3 regions of the Shigella dysenteriae genome follow, and region 2 is predicted to be linked to each of the others. Evidence: predicted binding sites of a transcription regulator. Region 2 holds the regulator's gene; each other region holds the start of a gene.
The links. The regulator PurR, encoded in region 2, represses purine synthesis genes. The targets are predictions, from matches to a motif close to CANGCAAACGTTTGCNTG.
Positions count from the first base shown of each region.

Region 1: gltS (sodium/glutamate symporter) is a predicted target of PurR. The motif match lies at 2,793-2,810, and genes of this name have one in related genera.
Region 3: cvpA (colicin V production protein) is a predicted target of PurR. The motif match lies at 3,517-3,534, and genes of this name have one in related genera.

Region 1 covers NZ_CP055055.1:4,735,098-4,740,692, forward strand. Annotated here, with positions in the region: gene recG (ATP-dependent DNA helicase RecG) at 1-1,201, shown strand, start outside; gene gltS (sodium/glutamate symporter) at 1,377-2,582, opposite strand; gene xanP (xanthine/proton symporter XanP) at 2,862-4,253, shown strand; gene HUZ68_RS22645 (AsmA family protein) at 4,374-5,595, shown strand, end outside.
Region 2 covers NZ_CP055055.1:2,513,915-2,519,509, reverse strand. Annotated here, with positions in the region: gene punC (purine nucleoside transporter PunC) at 63-1,274, opposite strand; gene punR (DNA-binding transcriptional activator PunR) at 1,387-2,319, shown strand; gene purR (HTH-type transcriptional repressor PurR) at 2,316-3,341, opposite strand; gene cydH (cytochrome bd-I accessory subunit CydH) at 3,640-3,729, shown strand; gene HUZ68_RS11990 (MFS transporter) at 3,895-5,064, shown strand; gene sodB (superoxide dismutase [Fe]) at 5,210-5,595, opposite strand, start outside.
Region 3 covers NZ_CP055055.1:3,257,568-3,263,162, reverse strand. Annotated here, with positions in the region: gene HUZ68_RS15625 (DedA family protein) at 1-88, shown strand, start outside; gene accD (acetyl-CoA carboxylase, carboxyltransferase subunit beta) at 244-1,158, shown strand; gene folC (bifunctional tetrahydrofolate synthase/dihydrofolate synthase) at 1,228-2,496, shown strand; gene dedD (cell division protein DedD) at 2,486-3,148, shown strand; gene cvpA (colicin V production protein) at 3,590-4,078, shown strand; gene purF (amidophosphoribosyltransferase) at 4,115-5,595, shown strand, end outside.

The sequences.
Region 1 (5,595 bases), 2.2 Mb from region 2:
ACAGGGCGATGTAGGTTCCGGTAAAACGCTGGTCGCTGCCCTCGCCGCGCTGCGTGCGATTGCCCACGGCAAACAGGTGGCATTGATGGCACCAACCGAATTACTCGCCGAACAGCACGCCAATAACTTCCGTAACTGGTTTGCACCGCTCGGTATCGAAGTGGGCTGGCTCGCCGGTAAGCAGAAAGGTAAAGCGCGGCTGGCACAGCAGGAAGCCATCGCCAGCGGTCAGGTGCAGATGATTGTCGGAACACACGCCATCTTCCAGGAACAGGTGCAGTTTAACGGCCTGGCGCTGGTGATTATCGACGAACAGCATCGCTTTGGCGTGCATCAGCGTCTGGCATTGTGGGAGAAAGGCCAGCAGCAAGGCTTCCATCCGCATCAGTTGATCATGACCGCCACGCCGATCCCCCGCACGCTGGCGATGACTGCGTATGCCGATCTCGACACCTCGGTCATTGATGAACTGCCGCCAGGCCGCACGCCAGTGACTACGGTCGCTATTCCTGATACTCGCCGTACCGACATCATTGACCGCGTGCGCCACGCCTGCATGACTGAAGGTCGTCAGGCGTACTGGGTTTGTACGTTGATTGAAGAGTCGGAATTGCTGGAAGCGCAGGCGGCGGAAGCTACCTGGGAAGAGTTGAAACTGGCGCTACCAGAGTTGAATGTTGGCCTGGTACACGGGCGGATGAAACCTGCCGAGAAACAGGCGGTGATGGCGTCGTTTAAACAAGGTGAACTACACCTGCTGGTTGCCACTACCGTTATTGAAGTCGGTGTTGATGTGCCTAACGCCAGTCTGATGATTATCGAAAACCCTGAGCGTCTGGGTCTGGCGCAGTTACACCAGCTGCGCGGGCGTGTAGGTCGTGGTGCGGTGGCTTCTCACTGCGTGCTGCTCTACAAAACGCCGCTCTCCAAAACCGCGCAAATTCGCCTGCAAGTGCTGCGCGACAGCAACGACGGTTTTGTGATTGCACAGAAAGACTTAGAGATTCGCGGACCGGGTGAACTGTTAGGTACGCGTCAGACGGGTAATGCTGAATTTAAAGTGGCGGATTTACTGCGCGATCAGGCGATGATCCCGGAAGTTCAGCGCCTGGCACGCCATATTCACGAACGTTACCCACAACAGGCAAAAGCCCTGATAGAACGCTGGATGCCGGAGACGGAACGTTACTCGAATGCGTAAAAGGCGGCGGTGAGAAGACCGCCATTTCAGGTTACCCTACCTTCCTGCCGGATGTGCTTCGTCCTACAAAAACTTATAAATTCAATAAATTGTGAATCAATGCGCAGCCTTGATAAGCGAAGCGTATCAGGCATTTGTCTTTGTTGCGGCGGCAATTCTACCGCCGCTTCATCGGTTAACCCGCAAAAATCGGCAACATCAAATACAGCTTAATCACCAGCGCGTTAACGATATCAATAAAGAACGCACCGACCATCGGCACCACCAGAAACGCCATGTGCGACGGGCCAAAACGTTCAGTGATCGCCTGCATGTTGGCGATTGCCGTTGGCGTTGCACCGAGGCCAAAACCACAGTGACCCGCAGCCAGCACTGCCGCATCGTAGTTTTTGCCCATCATGCGCCAGGTAACGAAGATGGCATACAACGCCATGAAGATGGTCTGTACCACCAGAATCGCCAGCATCGGCAGCGCCAGCGAAGCCAGCTCCCACAGTTTCAGCCCCATCAACGCCATCGCCAGGAACAACGACAGGCTTACGTTACCCAGCACGGATACCGCACGCTCAAAGACGCGGTAAAAGCCCATCATTGACAGACCGTTGCTCAGAATCACGCCAACAAACAGGACACAGACGAAGGTCGGCAGTTCAAAAGCAGTGCCAGCCAAAAGTTGCGCAACAATTTTCCCCACCGTCAGGCAGATAGCAATCAGCGCGATAGTTTCAATCAGCACCAGCGAGGTGATCATGCGGCCCACATCCGGCTTTTCAAACGCCGTCGGGACTTCCTGGTCATCCGGAATACCGTTCGGCGTGGTGGAGTGTTTCACCAGATAGCGCGCCACCGGACCGCCAATCAAGCCGCCCAGCACCAAACCGAACGTTGCACAGGCCATCGCCACTTCCGTCGCATTGGTGAAGCCATAACGTTCAATGAACAATTTACTCCATGCAGCTCCCGTACCGTGACCGCCGGAAAGCGTAATAGAACCGGCCAACAGCCCCATCAGCGGATCAAGCCCTAACAGGCTAGCCATACCAATGCCAATGGCATTTTGCATCACCAACAGACCAACAACCACAATCAGGAAGATGCCAACCACACGCCCACCGGCACGCAAACTGGCAATGTTGGCGTTCAGGCCAATGGTGGCGAAGAATGCCAGCATTAACGGATCGCGCAGGGACATATCAAAGTTGACTTCCCAGCCCATGCTTTTTTTCAGTACCAGTAGCGCCAGCGCCACCAACAAACCACCCGCAACAGGTTCCGGTATGGTGTATTTCTTCAAAAAGGAGACGGAATGGACCAACTTACGCCCGAGCAGCAACGTCAGCGTTGCGGCAACAAGCGTTGCTAAAGTATCGAGATGAAACATAGTTACTCCTTTGTATCCGCATCACTCTTTCATACTCGTCATACTTCATCGCGCAGTGGCAACTTCATGAACTATGACGGGTATCGAGTTATGCTTTCCTGGGTCAAATTCTCAGCTGTTAATGAACAAATGGCATGGATTTTAAGCAGAAAAATACCAAAAGTTATATAAAAAAGTGCATTTATCTCATTTAAATATTTAGATGAGGATGTGGCAAACGTTTGCTTTTCTCTTTCGGTCAGCTAAAATGCCCGCTTTGCTACCACGGGATTGTTTTCGATGTCTGTTTCCACCCTCGAGTCAGAAAATGCGCAACCGGTTGCGCAGACTCAAAACAGCGAACTGATTTACCGTCTTGAAGATCGTCCGCCGCTTCCTCAAACCCTGTTTGCCGCCTGTCAGCATTTGCTGGCGATGTTCGTTGCGGTGATCACGCCAGCGCTATTAATCTGCCAGGCGCTGGGTTTACCGGCACAAGACACGCAACACATTATTAGTATGTCGCTGTTTGCCTCCGGTGTGGCATCGATTATTCAAATTAAGGCCTGGGGTCCGGTTGGCTCCGGGCTGTTGTCTATTCAGGGCACCAGCTTCAACTTTGTTGCCCCGCTGATTATGGGCGGTACCGCGCTGAAAACCGGTGGTGCTGATGTTCCTACCATGATGGCGGCTTTGTTCGGCACGTTGATGCTGGCAAGTTGCACCGAGATGGTGATCTCCCGTGTTCTGCATCTGGCGCGCCGCATTATTACGCCGCTGGTTTCTGGCGTTGTGGTGATGATTATCGGCCTGTCGCTAATTCAGGTGGGGCTGACCTCAATTGGCGGCGGTTACGCAGCCATGAGCGATAACACCTTCGGCGCACCGAAAAATCTGCTGCTGGCAGGCGTGGTCTTAGCCTTAATTATCCTGCTTAACCGTCAACGTAACCCTTACTTACGCGTGGCCTCACTGGTGATTGCGATGGCGGCCGGATATGCGCTGGCGTGGTTTATGGGCATGTTGCCAGAAAGCAACGAACCGATGACGCAAGAACTGATTATGGTGCCAACGCCGCTCTATTACGGTCTTGGCATTGAATGGAGTCTGCTGCTGCCGCTGATGCTGGTCTTTATGATCACTTCGCTGGAAACCATTGGCGATATCACGGCGACCTCTGACGTTTCCGAACAGCCAGTGTCCGGTCCGCTGTACATGAAACGCCTGAAAGGCGGCGTGCTGGCAAACGGCCTGAACTCGTTTGTTTCGGCGGTGTTTAACACCTTCCCGAACTCCTGCTTCGGGCAGAACAACGGAGTGATCCAGTTGACCGGTGTTGCCAGCCGCTATGTCGGTTTTGTCGTCGCGCTGATGTTGATCGTGCTGGGTCTGTTCCCGGCAGTGAGCGGTTTTGTACAACACATTCCAGAACCGGTTCTGGGCGGCGCAACGCTTGTAATGTTTGGCACCATCGCCGCCTCCGGTGTGCGTATCGTTTCTCGTGAGCCGCTGAACCGTCGGGCGATTCTGATTATCGCGCTGTCGCTGGCGGTCGGCCTGGGCGTGTCTCAGCAGCCGCTGATTTTGCAGTTTGCCCCTGAATGGCTGAAAAACCTGCTCTCCTCCGGGATCGCCGCGGGCGGTATTACTGCCATCGTGCTGAATCTGATTTTCCCACCAGAAAAACAGTAATTCACTGGCGGCGGTAAGATAATTACCGCCGCAGTCTCACCTCTTTCACCATTCCCGCCTTGAGGATTGCGCGTAAATCGTGCATAACTCCCTTATGTGCATTTCACGGGATGGAAGACCATGAAATTTATTGGGAAGCTGCTTCTCTACATTCTCATCGCTCTGTTAGTGGTGATCGCTGGCCTCTATTCTCTTCTGCAAACCCGCTGGGGAGCAGAACATATCAGCGCATGGGTTTCCGAGAATAGCGACTATCATCTGGCCTTCGGGGCGATGGATCACCGTTTTTCCGCGCCATCTCATATCGTGCTGGAGAACGTCACATTTGGTCGTGATGGTCAGCCCGCGACCCTGGTGGCAAAAAGTGTCGACATTGCGCTAAGCAGTCGGCAACTGACCGAACCACGCCATGTCGATACCATCCTGCTGGAAAACGGGACGCTGAATCTCACCGGCCAGACCGCGCCGCTACCGTTCAAAGCCGATCGTCTGCAACTGCGTGATATGGCGTTTAATAGCCCGAATAGCGAATGGAAACTGAGCGCGCAGCGGGTAAATGGCGGCGTGGTTCCGTGGTCACCAGAAGCCGGTAAAGTGCTGGGTACGAAGGCGCAGATTCAGTTTAGTGCCGGATCGCTTTCGCTCAATGATGTTCCTGCCACCAATGTACTGATTGAAGGCAGTATTGATAACGATCGCGTTACGCTGACTAACCTGGGTGCCGACATCGCCCGCGGGACATTAACCGGAAACGCGCAGCGTAACGCCGACGGCAGCTGGCAAGTGGAAAATCTGCGCATGGCGGATATCCGTCTACAAAGCGAAAAATCGCTAACCGACTTCTTTGCGCCATTACGCTCTGTCCCGTCGTTGCAGATTGGTCGCCTGGAAGTGATCGATGCTCGTTTGCAAGGTCCGGACTGGGCGGTGACCGACCTCGATCTCAGCTTGCGCAACATGACCTTCAGTAAAGATGACTGGCAGACACAGGAAGGCAAACTGTCGATGAACGCCAGCGAGTTCATTTATGGTTCGCTGCATTTATTTGACCCGATTATAAACGCGGAATTTTCCCCGCAGGGCGTAGCGCTGCGCCAGTTCACCAGCCGCTGGGAAGGGGGTATGGTCAGAACGTCAGGGAACTGGCTGCGTGACGGGAAAACGTTGATCCTTGATGATGCGGCAATTGCCGGGCTGGAATATACCTTGCCGAAAAACTGGCAACAGTTGTGGATGGAAACGACACCCGGTTGGTTAAACAGCCTGCAACTGAAGAGATTTAGCGCCAGCCGCAATCTGATCATTGATATCGACCCTGACTTCCCGTGGCAGCTCACCGCGC
Region 2 (5,595 bases):
GCTAATTTCAATCATACAACAAAATTTTGTTAGCAGCCTAAGTATAAGTATATCGATATAGATCAGTGTGATTCGCTATGAGCGACTTCGGCATTGCCATGATTCTGGCAGCCAACTTCTTCACAACGTTGCATCATGTAACCCAGCGCGACCAGCACTACTGTTGATAACATCACGCTGGTGGTGGTGAGCAATGGCGTGCTGATACTAATAAGCCAGGAAACTACCAAACTTGCGAGGAAGCACAGACCCAGTTGTAGAGTGTTCTGCAACGCTGCGGCGCGACCAGTTGCGTGTGGGAAGGGACGCAGCGCCTGGGCGACAACAATAGGGTAGATCGCGCCATTGGCAATCGCCATCACACAGAATGGGATCAGGATTTCGACCAGCGACACATGGCTAATGAAGCCTGCAGCCCAGGTCGCAATGACGCTGACTGCAAACAGCACCAGCAACCACGGTAATAACTGCTTGCCTTGCCATTTCTGCAGCGCGGCGCGACAGCCATAACCACCAATCAGAAACGCGATAGTTTGCGGGACATAACTTAAACCAATAACTGCCGGGCTGTAGCCCATTTCACTAAGGATGAACGGTGAACCGGTCAGCCATGCAAAAAAACTGGCTGAACAGGCCGCGTATATCAGCACGTTGCCGCGATAGGTTTTAGAACGTAGCAGGTCGGTAAAGGTCAGACCATCCTGACTATTGTTACGGGCCTTCGTCGTGGGTTTGAGCCAGAAAATAGGCAGAATCAGCACCACGGTAATGGCAAACAGGGTGGCGAAAATCGCTTGCCAGGAAAAATGGACCAGCAGCCAGCTTCCTAACAGAGGAGCCAGGGCCGGAGATAGACCCACCAGCGGCATGATGGTCGCAAAAATTCGGTTAACTTTCTGTGAAGGATAAAAATCCGTCACTAACGCTTGCCAGATAACCGCCGCGGCGCAGACACCCACAGCCTGTACAAAACGCAATACCAGCAGCGTAGCGGCGTTTTCTACCCACAGCATCCCCAGACTACCTAACGCAAAAATTGTCAGGCCGATTAATAACACCGGTTTACGACCATAACGGTCGGAGAGTGGCCCCCACAGAAGCTGGGCTGCGGCAAAACCGGCAAGGAACAGACTAAGGCTGGCACTGACAGCAGACGCAGGCGTTTGCAGGTCGGCCTGTATGGCGGCGAAAGCAGGCAGATACATATCGGTTGCCAGAAAACCGAGTACGCTCAAACCCGCCAGCCAGACTAAAAATCTTTTCCCAGGTTGCATGTATATTCTCTAAATCTCTCAATTAAACACCGCCGCAAAGTGTAGGGAGTGAAATTAGTGTTGTGAAACGGTAATATTTGATGACTGATTTCAAAAATTTTGCAGGCAGACTATGTGGTCAGAATATTCACTCGAAGTTGTTGATGCGGTAGCGCGTAATGGTAGTTTTAGCGCTGCGGCACAGGAGCTGCATCGCGTTCCTTCTGCGGTCAGCTATACCGTGCGTCAGCTGGAAGAGTGGCTGGCGGTGCCGCTCTTTGAACGACGGCACCGTGATGTGGAGCTGACCGCTGCTGGAGCGTGGTTTCTCAAAGAAGGGCGCTCTGTTGTCAAAAAAATGCAGATCACCCGCCAGCAATGTCAGCAGATAGCGAACGGTTGGCGCGGTCAGTTAGCTATCGCAGTGGATAATATTGTCAGGCCAGAACGTACACGGCAGATGATCGTTGATTTTTATCGCCATTTTGATGATGTCGAACTTCTTGTCTTTCAGGAAGTGTTCAACGGTGTCTGGGATGCGCTTTCCGACGGGCGCGTGGAACTGGCGATTGGCGCAACACGCGCGATTCCGGTAGGCGGTCGTTATGCCTTCCGGGATATGGGGATGCTAAGCTGGAGTTGCGTTGTTGCCAGCCACCACCCGCTGGCGTTGATGGATGGCCCATTCAGCGATGATACGTTGCGCAACTGGCCGTCGTTGGTGCGCGAAGACACCTCGCGAACGCTACCTAAACGTATTACCTGGTTGCTGGATAACCAAAAAAGAGTTGTCGTGCCTGACTGGGAATCATCGGCAACCTGTATCTCGGCAGGATTATGCATAGGGATGGTGCCAACACATTTCGCCAAACCGTGGCTTAATGAGGGGAAGTGGGTAGCACTTGAATTGGAAAACCCCTTCCCGGATTCGGCATGTTGTCTGACATGGCAGCAAAATGATATGTCGCCTGCGTTAACCTGGCTGCTTGAGTATCTCGGCGATAGTGAGACGCTGAATAAGGAGTGGCTGCGGGAGCCGGAAGAGACTCCCGCAACGGGTGATTAACGACGATAGTCGCGGAACGGGCCGTCAGCCACGGAGCGGCGTTCAATCAAGCGCGGATGCACTTCAATGGACTGCGGTTCTTCACGTTTGTTGACGATACGATCCAACAGCATGTTGAACGCTGTTTCACCCAGCGAATCTTTTGGTTGGTGGATCGTGGTCAGCGCCGGCGTAAAATAGCGGGCGTTGCGCACGTTATCATAACCGATCAGCGAAACATCCTGCGGGACGCGCAGACCCATTTCATCAGCAGCACAAAGTGCGCCCATTGCCATGATATCGCCACCACAGAAGACGGCAGTAGGGCGATGCGGCTGCGACAGTATTTGCTGCATGGCGCGATAACCAGATTCGGGTTCAAAGTCACCCTGAACAATCCAGCTTTCCGGCACCTTGATCATCGCTTCTTCCATCGCCTTCATAAAACCGGCAAGGCGGCCTGCGCCGGTGTTACGTTCCAGCGGGCCGGGGATGACGCCGATTTCGCGGTGACCGCGTTCAATCAGATAACGCCCGGCCATGTAGCCGCCTTCGAACGCGTTATCAATGACCGCATCGGTGAAGTCAGCTTTTGCTTCACCCCAGTCCATCACCACCATTGGGATATGGCGATACTCTTCCAGCATCGCCAGCAACGGCTCTGGGTACTCAGAACACATCACCAGCAGACCATCGACGCGTTTTTGCGCCATCATCGACAGATAAGCCCGCTGTTTCTCAAGATTGTTCCACGCATTACCCAGAATCAGGGTGTAACCTTTCTGGAAGCAATTTTTTTCAACCGCTTCAATGATCTCGGCAAAATAGGCCGCTTCGCTGCTGGTCGCCAGCAAACCGATAGACTTGGTGTGGTTAACCTTCAGGCTACGCGCCACCGCGCTAGGGGAGTAGTGTAATTCTTTAATCGCTGCCCACACGGCGTTGCGCGTTTCTTCAGCGACGAAACGTGTTTTGTTGATTACGTGTGACACAGTTGTAGTGGAAACGTTTGCTCGTTTCGCTACATCTTTTATTGTTGCCATTCCATTTCACTCCAGACCCTAACTTCAGCTCCTGCAAAATCGCAAGGTAAACGTTTGCCTTTACACACCTTACGCACAACAAAAGTGTTGCGGTACGCCGGAAAAACGACACGGAGCGTCAGGAAGGGGTCAATGGCCAGTACGCAAATAGTGTAAGCGTGGAATTTTGGCCGATCTTGACGAAAAGGGGAAGTGGTAAAAACACTTATCATTATAAATGACGGGAGATTTTTTCATCACAGTGTGTAAAAATGCGTAATATCACTTTTTGTGTGGTAATAAAAAAGGAGAAAACTTGATGAGCACCGACCTTAAATTTTCACTGGTAACAACGATTATCGTCCTCGGTTTGATCGTAGCCGTGGGTTTGACTGCCGCGCTGCACTGATTTCCTCTCGAGGGAGCGCGTTCTCCCTCGCATCTCCTTCCTGTTTGTTAGCAAAATGGCAAAAGTGTTTTCTCTTTTTGTTATTTTCATTTTTTTGTGATTGCTGTCATGCTTTCGCCACTTTAATGAATATCGCGTAATGACGCGAAGAGGTGGAGATAAGGCATGAAAATTAACTATCCGTTGCTGGCGCTGGCGATTGGCGCGTTTGGTATCGGGACAACGGAGTTCTCGCCAATGGGCTTGTTGCCCGTCATTGCGCGCGGTGTGGATGTCTCGATTCCCGCTGCCGGAATGTTAATCAGTGCCTATGCAGTTGGCGTAATGGTTGGCGCGCCGCTGATGACGCTTCTACTTTCTCATCGTGCCCGCCGCAGTGCGTTGATTTTCCTGATGGCAATTTTCACGCTCGGCAACGTACTTTCCGCCATCGCGCCGGATTATATGACCCTGATGCTTTCACGCATTTTGACCAGCCTGAATCACGGAGCATTTTTTGGTTTGGGTTCAGTCGTGGCCGCAAGCGTGGTGCCAAAACATAAACAGGCCAGCGCAGTTGCCACTATGTTTATGGGGTTAACCCTGGCAAATATCGGTGGCGTGCCGGCGGCGACCTGGTTGGGTGAAACCATCGGCTGGCGGATGTCATTTCTGGCAACGGCGGGGCTGGGAGTGATTTCAATGGTAAGTCTGTTCTTCTCATTACCTAAAGGTGGTGCAGGGGCACGACCTGAAGTGAAAAAAGAGCTGGCGGTATTAATGCGTCCGCAGGTGCTGTCTGCATTGCTGACGACGGTACTGGGAGCTGGTGCAATGTTTACTCTCTACACCTATATCTCTCCGGTACTACAAAGTATTACCCACGCAACACCAGTGTTCGTCACGGCAATGCTGGTGCTGATTGGTGTCGGATTCTCTATCGGTAACTATCTCGGCGGCAAACTGGCAGATCGTTCAGTTAACGGCACGTTGAAAGGCTTTTTGTTGTTGTTGATGGTGATTATGCTGGCAATCCCGTTCCTGGCCCGCAATGAGTTCGGCGCAGCTATTAGCATGGTGGTGTGGGGCGCAGCAACCTTTGCGGTCGTACCGCCGTTACAGATGCGCGTGATGCGTGTCGCCAGTGAAGCGCCAGGTCTGTCTTCATCAGTCAATATTGGTGCCTTTAATCTTGGAAATGCGCTGGGAGCAGCTGCTGGTGGTGCGGTAATTTCCGCTGGGCTGGGATACAGCTTTGTGCCGGTGATGGGAGCGATTGTCGCGGGACTGGCATTATTGCTGGTGTTTATGTCAGCCAGAAAACAACCTGAAACAGTTTGCGTTGCTAACAGCTAATTAAACAAAAACGCAGAAGGATAACCTTCTGCGTTACAGTTGCTGACAACGTGCGATTTATCTTGCCGAATACGCTGTTAACGCCTCATCCGCGTTGGCATGGTAAGCGAAGCGCATCAGGCAATGCTGCATTTGCCATCAGTTATTATGCAGCGAGATTTTTCGCTACGAATTCCCAGTTCACCAGCGCCCAGAAGTGCTCCAGATAGCCAGGACGTGCATTGCGATAGTCGATGTAATATGCGTGTTCCCAGACATCAACGGTCAGCAGCGGAGTCGCTTCGGTGGTCAGTGGAGTACCCGCGTTAGAGGTTGAAACGATAGCCAGTTTGCCATCGCTGTTTTTCACCAGCCAGGTCCAGCCAGAACCAAAGTTTTTGATCGCTGCATCAGTAAACTGAGCTTTGAAATCGGCAAAGCTGCCAAAAGATGCGGCGATAGCTTCAGCGACTTTTCCAGTCGGTTCGCCACCGGCGTTCGGTGCCAGGCAGTTCCAGTAGAAAGTATGGTTCCAGACCTGAGCTGCGTTGT
Region 3 (5,595 bases), 740 kb from region 2:
GATCGTCGGGATTATTGTGGTTTCTATTTTGCCGGGCGTCATCGAAATAATCCGTCACAAACGCGCTGCGGCACGCGCCGCAAAATAAAAAGTAACTCCGCGGTTCGACCACTTTTTTATCCAAAGTTTCGGGCTGTTATGTTTTAATGTGCAACATTCATGGTCTGTTGGGGGCAAAAATGGCATTATGCGTCCCCAAAGATAAAACTGGCATCGAACCAGGTTCAGACAGAAAGGTCCCTAATGAGCTGGATTGAACGAATTAAAAGCAACATTACTCCCACCCGCAAGGCGAGCATTCCTGAAGGGGTGTGGACTAAGTGTGATAGCTGCGGTCAGGTTTTATACCGCGCTGAGCTGGAACGTAATCTTGAGGTCTGTCCGAAGTGTGACCATCACATGCGTATGACAGCGCGTAATCGCCTGCATAGCCTGTTAGATGAAGGAAGCCTTGTGGAGCTGGGTAGCGAGCTTGAGCCGAAAGATGTGCTGAAGTTTCGTGACTCCAAGAAGTATAAAGACCGTCTGGCATCTGCGCAGAAAGAAACTGGCGAAAAAGATGCGCTGGTGGTGATGAAAGGCACTCTGTATGGAATGCCGGTTGTCGCTGCGGCATTCGAGTTCGCCTTTATGGGCGGTTCAATGGGGTCTGTTGTGGGTGCGCGTTTCGTGCGTGCCGTTGAGCAGGCGCTGGAAGATAACTGCCCGCTGATCTGCTTCTCCGCCTCTGGTGGCGCACGTATGCAGGAAGCACTGATGTCGCTGATGCAGATGGCGAAAACCTCTGCGGCACTGGCAAAAATGCAGGAGCGCGGCTTGCCGTACATCTCCGTGCTGACCGACCCGACGATGGGCGGTGTTTCTGCAAGTTTCGCCATGCTGGGCGATCTCAACATCGCTGAACCGAAAGCGTTAATCGGCTTTGCCGGTCCGCGTGTTATCGAACAGACCGTTCGCGAAAAACTGCCGCCAGGATTCCAGCGCAGTGAATTCCTGATCGAGAAAGGCGCGATCGACATGATCGTCCGTCGTCCGGAAATGCGCCTGAAACTGGCGAGCATTCTGGCGAAGTTGATGAATCTGCCAGCGCCGAATCCTGAAGCGCCGCGTGAAGGCGTAGTGGTACCCCCGGTACCGGATCAGGAACCTGAGGCCTGATAACTGATAAGGGCAGGGCCACTGGCTCTGCCCTTTTGCTATTCTCACCGTAACGAATCAGCGGATACCATGATTATCAAACGCACTCCTCAAGCCGCGTCGCCTCTGGCTTCGTGGCTTTCTTATCTGGAAAACCTGCACAGTAAAACTATCGATCTCGGCCTTGAGCGCGTGAGCCAGGTCGCGGCGCGTCTTGGCGTTCTGAAACCAGCGCCATTTGTGTTTACCGTTGCGGGTACGAATGGCAAAGGCACCACCTGCCGTACGCTGGAGTCGATTCTGATGGCGGCAGGGTACAAAGTGGGCGTCTACAGTTCGCCTCATCTGGTGCGTTATACCGAGCGCGTACGTGTGCAGGGTCAGGAATTGCCGGAATCGGCCCACACCGCCTCTTTTGCGGAGATTGAATCGGCACGCGGTGATATTTCCCTGACCTATTTCGAGTACGGTACGCTGTCGGCGTTGTGGCTGTTCAAACAGGCACAACTTGACGTGGTGATTCTGGAAGTAGGGCTGGGCGGTCGTCTGGACGCAACCAATATTGTCGACGCCGATGTCGCGGTAGTAACCAGTATTGCGCTGGATCATACCGACTGGCTGGGGCCAGATCGCGAAAGTATTGGTCGCGAGAAAGCAGGCATCTTCCGCAGCGAAAAACCGGCAATTGTCGGTGAGCCGGAAATGCCTTCTACCATTGCTGATGTGGCGCAGGAAAAAGGTGCACTGTTACAACGTCGGGGCGTTGAGTGGAACTATTCCGTCACCGATCATGACTGGACGTTTAGCGATGCTCACGGCACGCTGGAAAACCTGCCGTTGCCGCTTATCCCGCAACCGAATGCCGCAACGGCGCTGGCGGCACTGCGTGCCAGCGGGCTGGAGGTCAGTGAAAATGCCATTCGCGACGGGATTGCCAGCGCAATTTTGCCGGGACGTTTCCAGATTGTGAGCGAGTCGCCACGCGTTATTTTTGATGTCGCGCATAATCCACATGCGGCGGAATATCTCACCGGGCGTATGAAAGCGCTACCGAAAAACGGGCGCGTGCTGGCGGTTATCGGTATGCTACATGATAAAGATATTGCCGGAACTCTGGCCTGGTTGAAAAGCGTGGTTGATGACTGGTATTGTGCGCCACTGGAAGGGCCGCGCGGTGCCACGGCAGAACAACTGCTTGAGCATTTGGGTAACGGCAAATCATTTGATAGCGTTGCGCAGGCATGGGATGCCGCAATGGCGGACGCTAAAGCGGAAGACACCGTGCTGGTGTGTGGTTCTTTCCACACGGTCGCACATGTCATGGAAGTGATTGACGCGAGGAGAAGCGGTGGCAAGTAAGTTTCAGAATCGGTTAGTGGGCACGATCGTGCTGGTGGCGCTGGGGGTGATTGTACTTCCAGGGCTGCTGGACGGGCAGAAAAAACATTATCAGGATGAGTTTGCGGCTATCCCGCTGGTTCCAAAAGCGGGCGATCGCGATGAGCCTGATATGATGCCAGCCGCCACCCAGGCGTTGCCGACGCAGCCGCCGGAAGGCGCAGCGGAAGAGGTGCGGGCTGGTGATGCCGCAGCACCGTCGCTCGATCCGACCACTATTGCAGCCAATAACACCGAGTTTGAACCGGAACCTGCACCGGTCGCCCCACCGAAGCCGAAACCGGTGGAGCCGCCGAAACCGAAGGTTGAAGCACCACCTGCGCCGAAGCCAGAACCGAAGCCGGTCGTGGAAGAAAAAGCTGCACCGACGGGTAAAGCCTATGTTGTGCAACTGGGGGCGCTGAAAAATGCCGATAAAGTGAATGAGATTGTCGGTAAGCTGCGCGGTGCCGGTTATCGGGTTTATACGTCGCCATCCACGCCAGTGCAGGGTAAAATTACCCGTATTCTGGTTGGGCCAGATGCCTCGAAAGATAAGCTGAAAGGATCGCTGGGTGAGTTGAAGCAACTTTCTGGCTTAAGTGGCGTGGTAATGGGCTATACGCCGAATTAATACGGTCTTGCCTGATGCGACGCTGGCGCGTCTTATCAGGCCTACGCAGGGGTAGAACCGTAGGTCGGATAAGGCGTTTACGCCGCATCCGACAGCCGTTGCCTGATGCGACGCCTGGCGCGTCTTATCAGGCCTACGCAGGGGTAGAACCGTAGGTCGGATAAGGCATTCACGCCGCATCCGACAGCCGTTGCCTGATGCGACGCTGGTGCGTCTTATCAGGCCTACGCAGGGGTAGAACCGTAGGTCGGATAAGGCGTTTACGCCGCATCCGACACGCATTGCACGATGCCGCAAAGGCATAAAAAGTCGATGGCGTTGAATATTTTTTCAGCGCCATTTTTATTGATGCGCGGGAAGGAAATCCCTACGCAAACGTTTTCTTTTTCTGTTAGAATGCGCCCCGAACAGGATGACAGGGCGTAAAATCGTGGGACACATATGGTCTGGATTGATTACGCCATAATCGCGGTGATTGCTTTTTCCTCTCTGGTTAGCCTGATCCGCGGCTTTGTTCGTGAAGCGTTATCGCTGGTGACATGGGGGTGTGCTTTCTTTGTTGCCAGTCATTACTACACTTACCTGTCAGTCTGGTTTACGGGCTTTGAAGACGAACTGGTTCGAAATGGGATTGCCATCGCGGTACTGTTTATCGCTACCCTGATCGTTGGTGCTATCGTGAACTTCGTGATAGGCCAGCTGGTGGAGAAAACGGGGTTGTCAGGCACCGATCGGGTGCTGGGCGTCTGTTTCGGTGCGTTGCGCGGTGTGTTGATTGTTGCTGCCATTCTCTTCTTTCTCGACTCCTTTACCGGGGTGTCGAAAAGCGAAGACTGGAGCAAATCACAGCTGATCCCGCAGTTCAGTTTTATCATCAGATGGTTTTTTGATTATCTGCAAAGCTCGTCAAGTTTCTTGCCCAGAGCGTAAGTGCTCTGAGATGTGGCTTAACGAGGAAAAAGACGTATGTGCGGTATTGTCGGTATCGCCGGTGTTATGCCGGTTAACCAGTCGATTTATGATGCCTTAACGGTGCTTCAGCATCGCGGTCAGGATGCCGCTGGCATCATCACCATAGATGCCAATAACTGCTTCCGTTTGCGTAAAGCGAACGGGCTGGTGAGCGATGTATTTGAAGCTCGCCATATGCAGCGTTTGCAGGGCAATATGGGCATTGGTCATGTGCGTTACCCTACGGCTGGCAGCTCCAGCGCCTCTGAAGCGCAGCCGTTTTACGTTAACTCTCCGTATGGCATTACGCTTGCCCACAACGGCAATCTGACCAACGCTCACGAGTTGCGTAAAAAACTGTTTGAAGAAAAACGCCGCCACATCAACACCACTTCCGACTCGGAAATTCTGCTTAATATCTTCGCCAGCGAGCTGGACAACTTCCGCCACTACCCGCTGGAAGCCGACAACATTTTCGCCGCCATCGCTGCTACAAACCGCTTAATCCGCGGCGCGTATGCCTGTGTGGCGATGATTATCGGCCACGGTATGGTTGCTTTCCGCGATCCAAACGGTATTCGTCCGCTGGTTCTGGGAAAACGTGATATTGACGAGAACCGCACAGAATATATGGTCGCTTCCGAAAGCGTTGCGCTCGATACACTGGGCTTTGATTTCCTGCGTGACGTCGCGCCTGGCGAAGCGATTTACATCACTGAAGAAGGGCAGTTGTTTACCCGTCAATGTGCTGACAATCCGGTCAGCAATCCGTGCCTGTTTGAGTATGTATACTTTGCTCGCCCGGACTCGTTCATCGACAAAATTTCCGTTTACAGCGCGCGTGTGAATATGGGCACGAAACTGGGCGAGAAAATTGCCCGCGAATGGGAAGATCTGGATATCGACGTGGTGATCCCGATCCCGGAAACCTCGTGTGATATCGCGCTGGAAATTGCTCGTATTCTGGGCAAACCGTACCGTCAGGGCTTCGTTAAAAACCGCTATGTTGGCCGTACCTTCATCATGCCGGGTCAGCAGCTGCGTCGTAAGTCCGTGCGCCGTAAACTGAACGCCAACCGCGCCGAGTTCCGCGATAAAAACGTCCTGCTGGTCGACGACTCCATCGTCCGTGGCACCACTTCTGAGCAGATTATCGAGATGGCACGCGAAGCCGGAGCGAAGAAAGTGTACCTCGCTTCTGCGGCACCGGAAATTCGCTTCCCGAACGTTTACGGTATCGATATGCCGAGCGCTACGGAACTGATCGCTCACGGTCGCGAAGTAGATGAAATTCGCCAGATCATCGGTGCTGACGGGTTGATTTTCCAGGATCTGAACGATCTGATCGACGCCGTTCGCGCTGAAAACCCGGATATCCAGCAGTTTGAATGCTCGGTGTTCAACGGCGTCTACGTCACCAAAGATGTTGATCAGGGCTACCTCGATTTCCTCGATACTTTACGTAATGACGACGCCAAAGCAGTGCAACGTCAGAA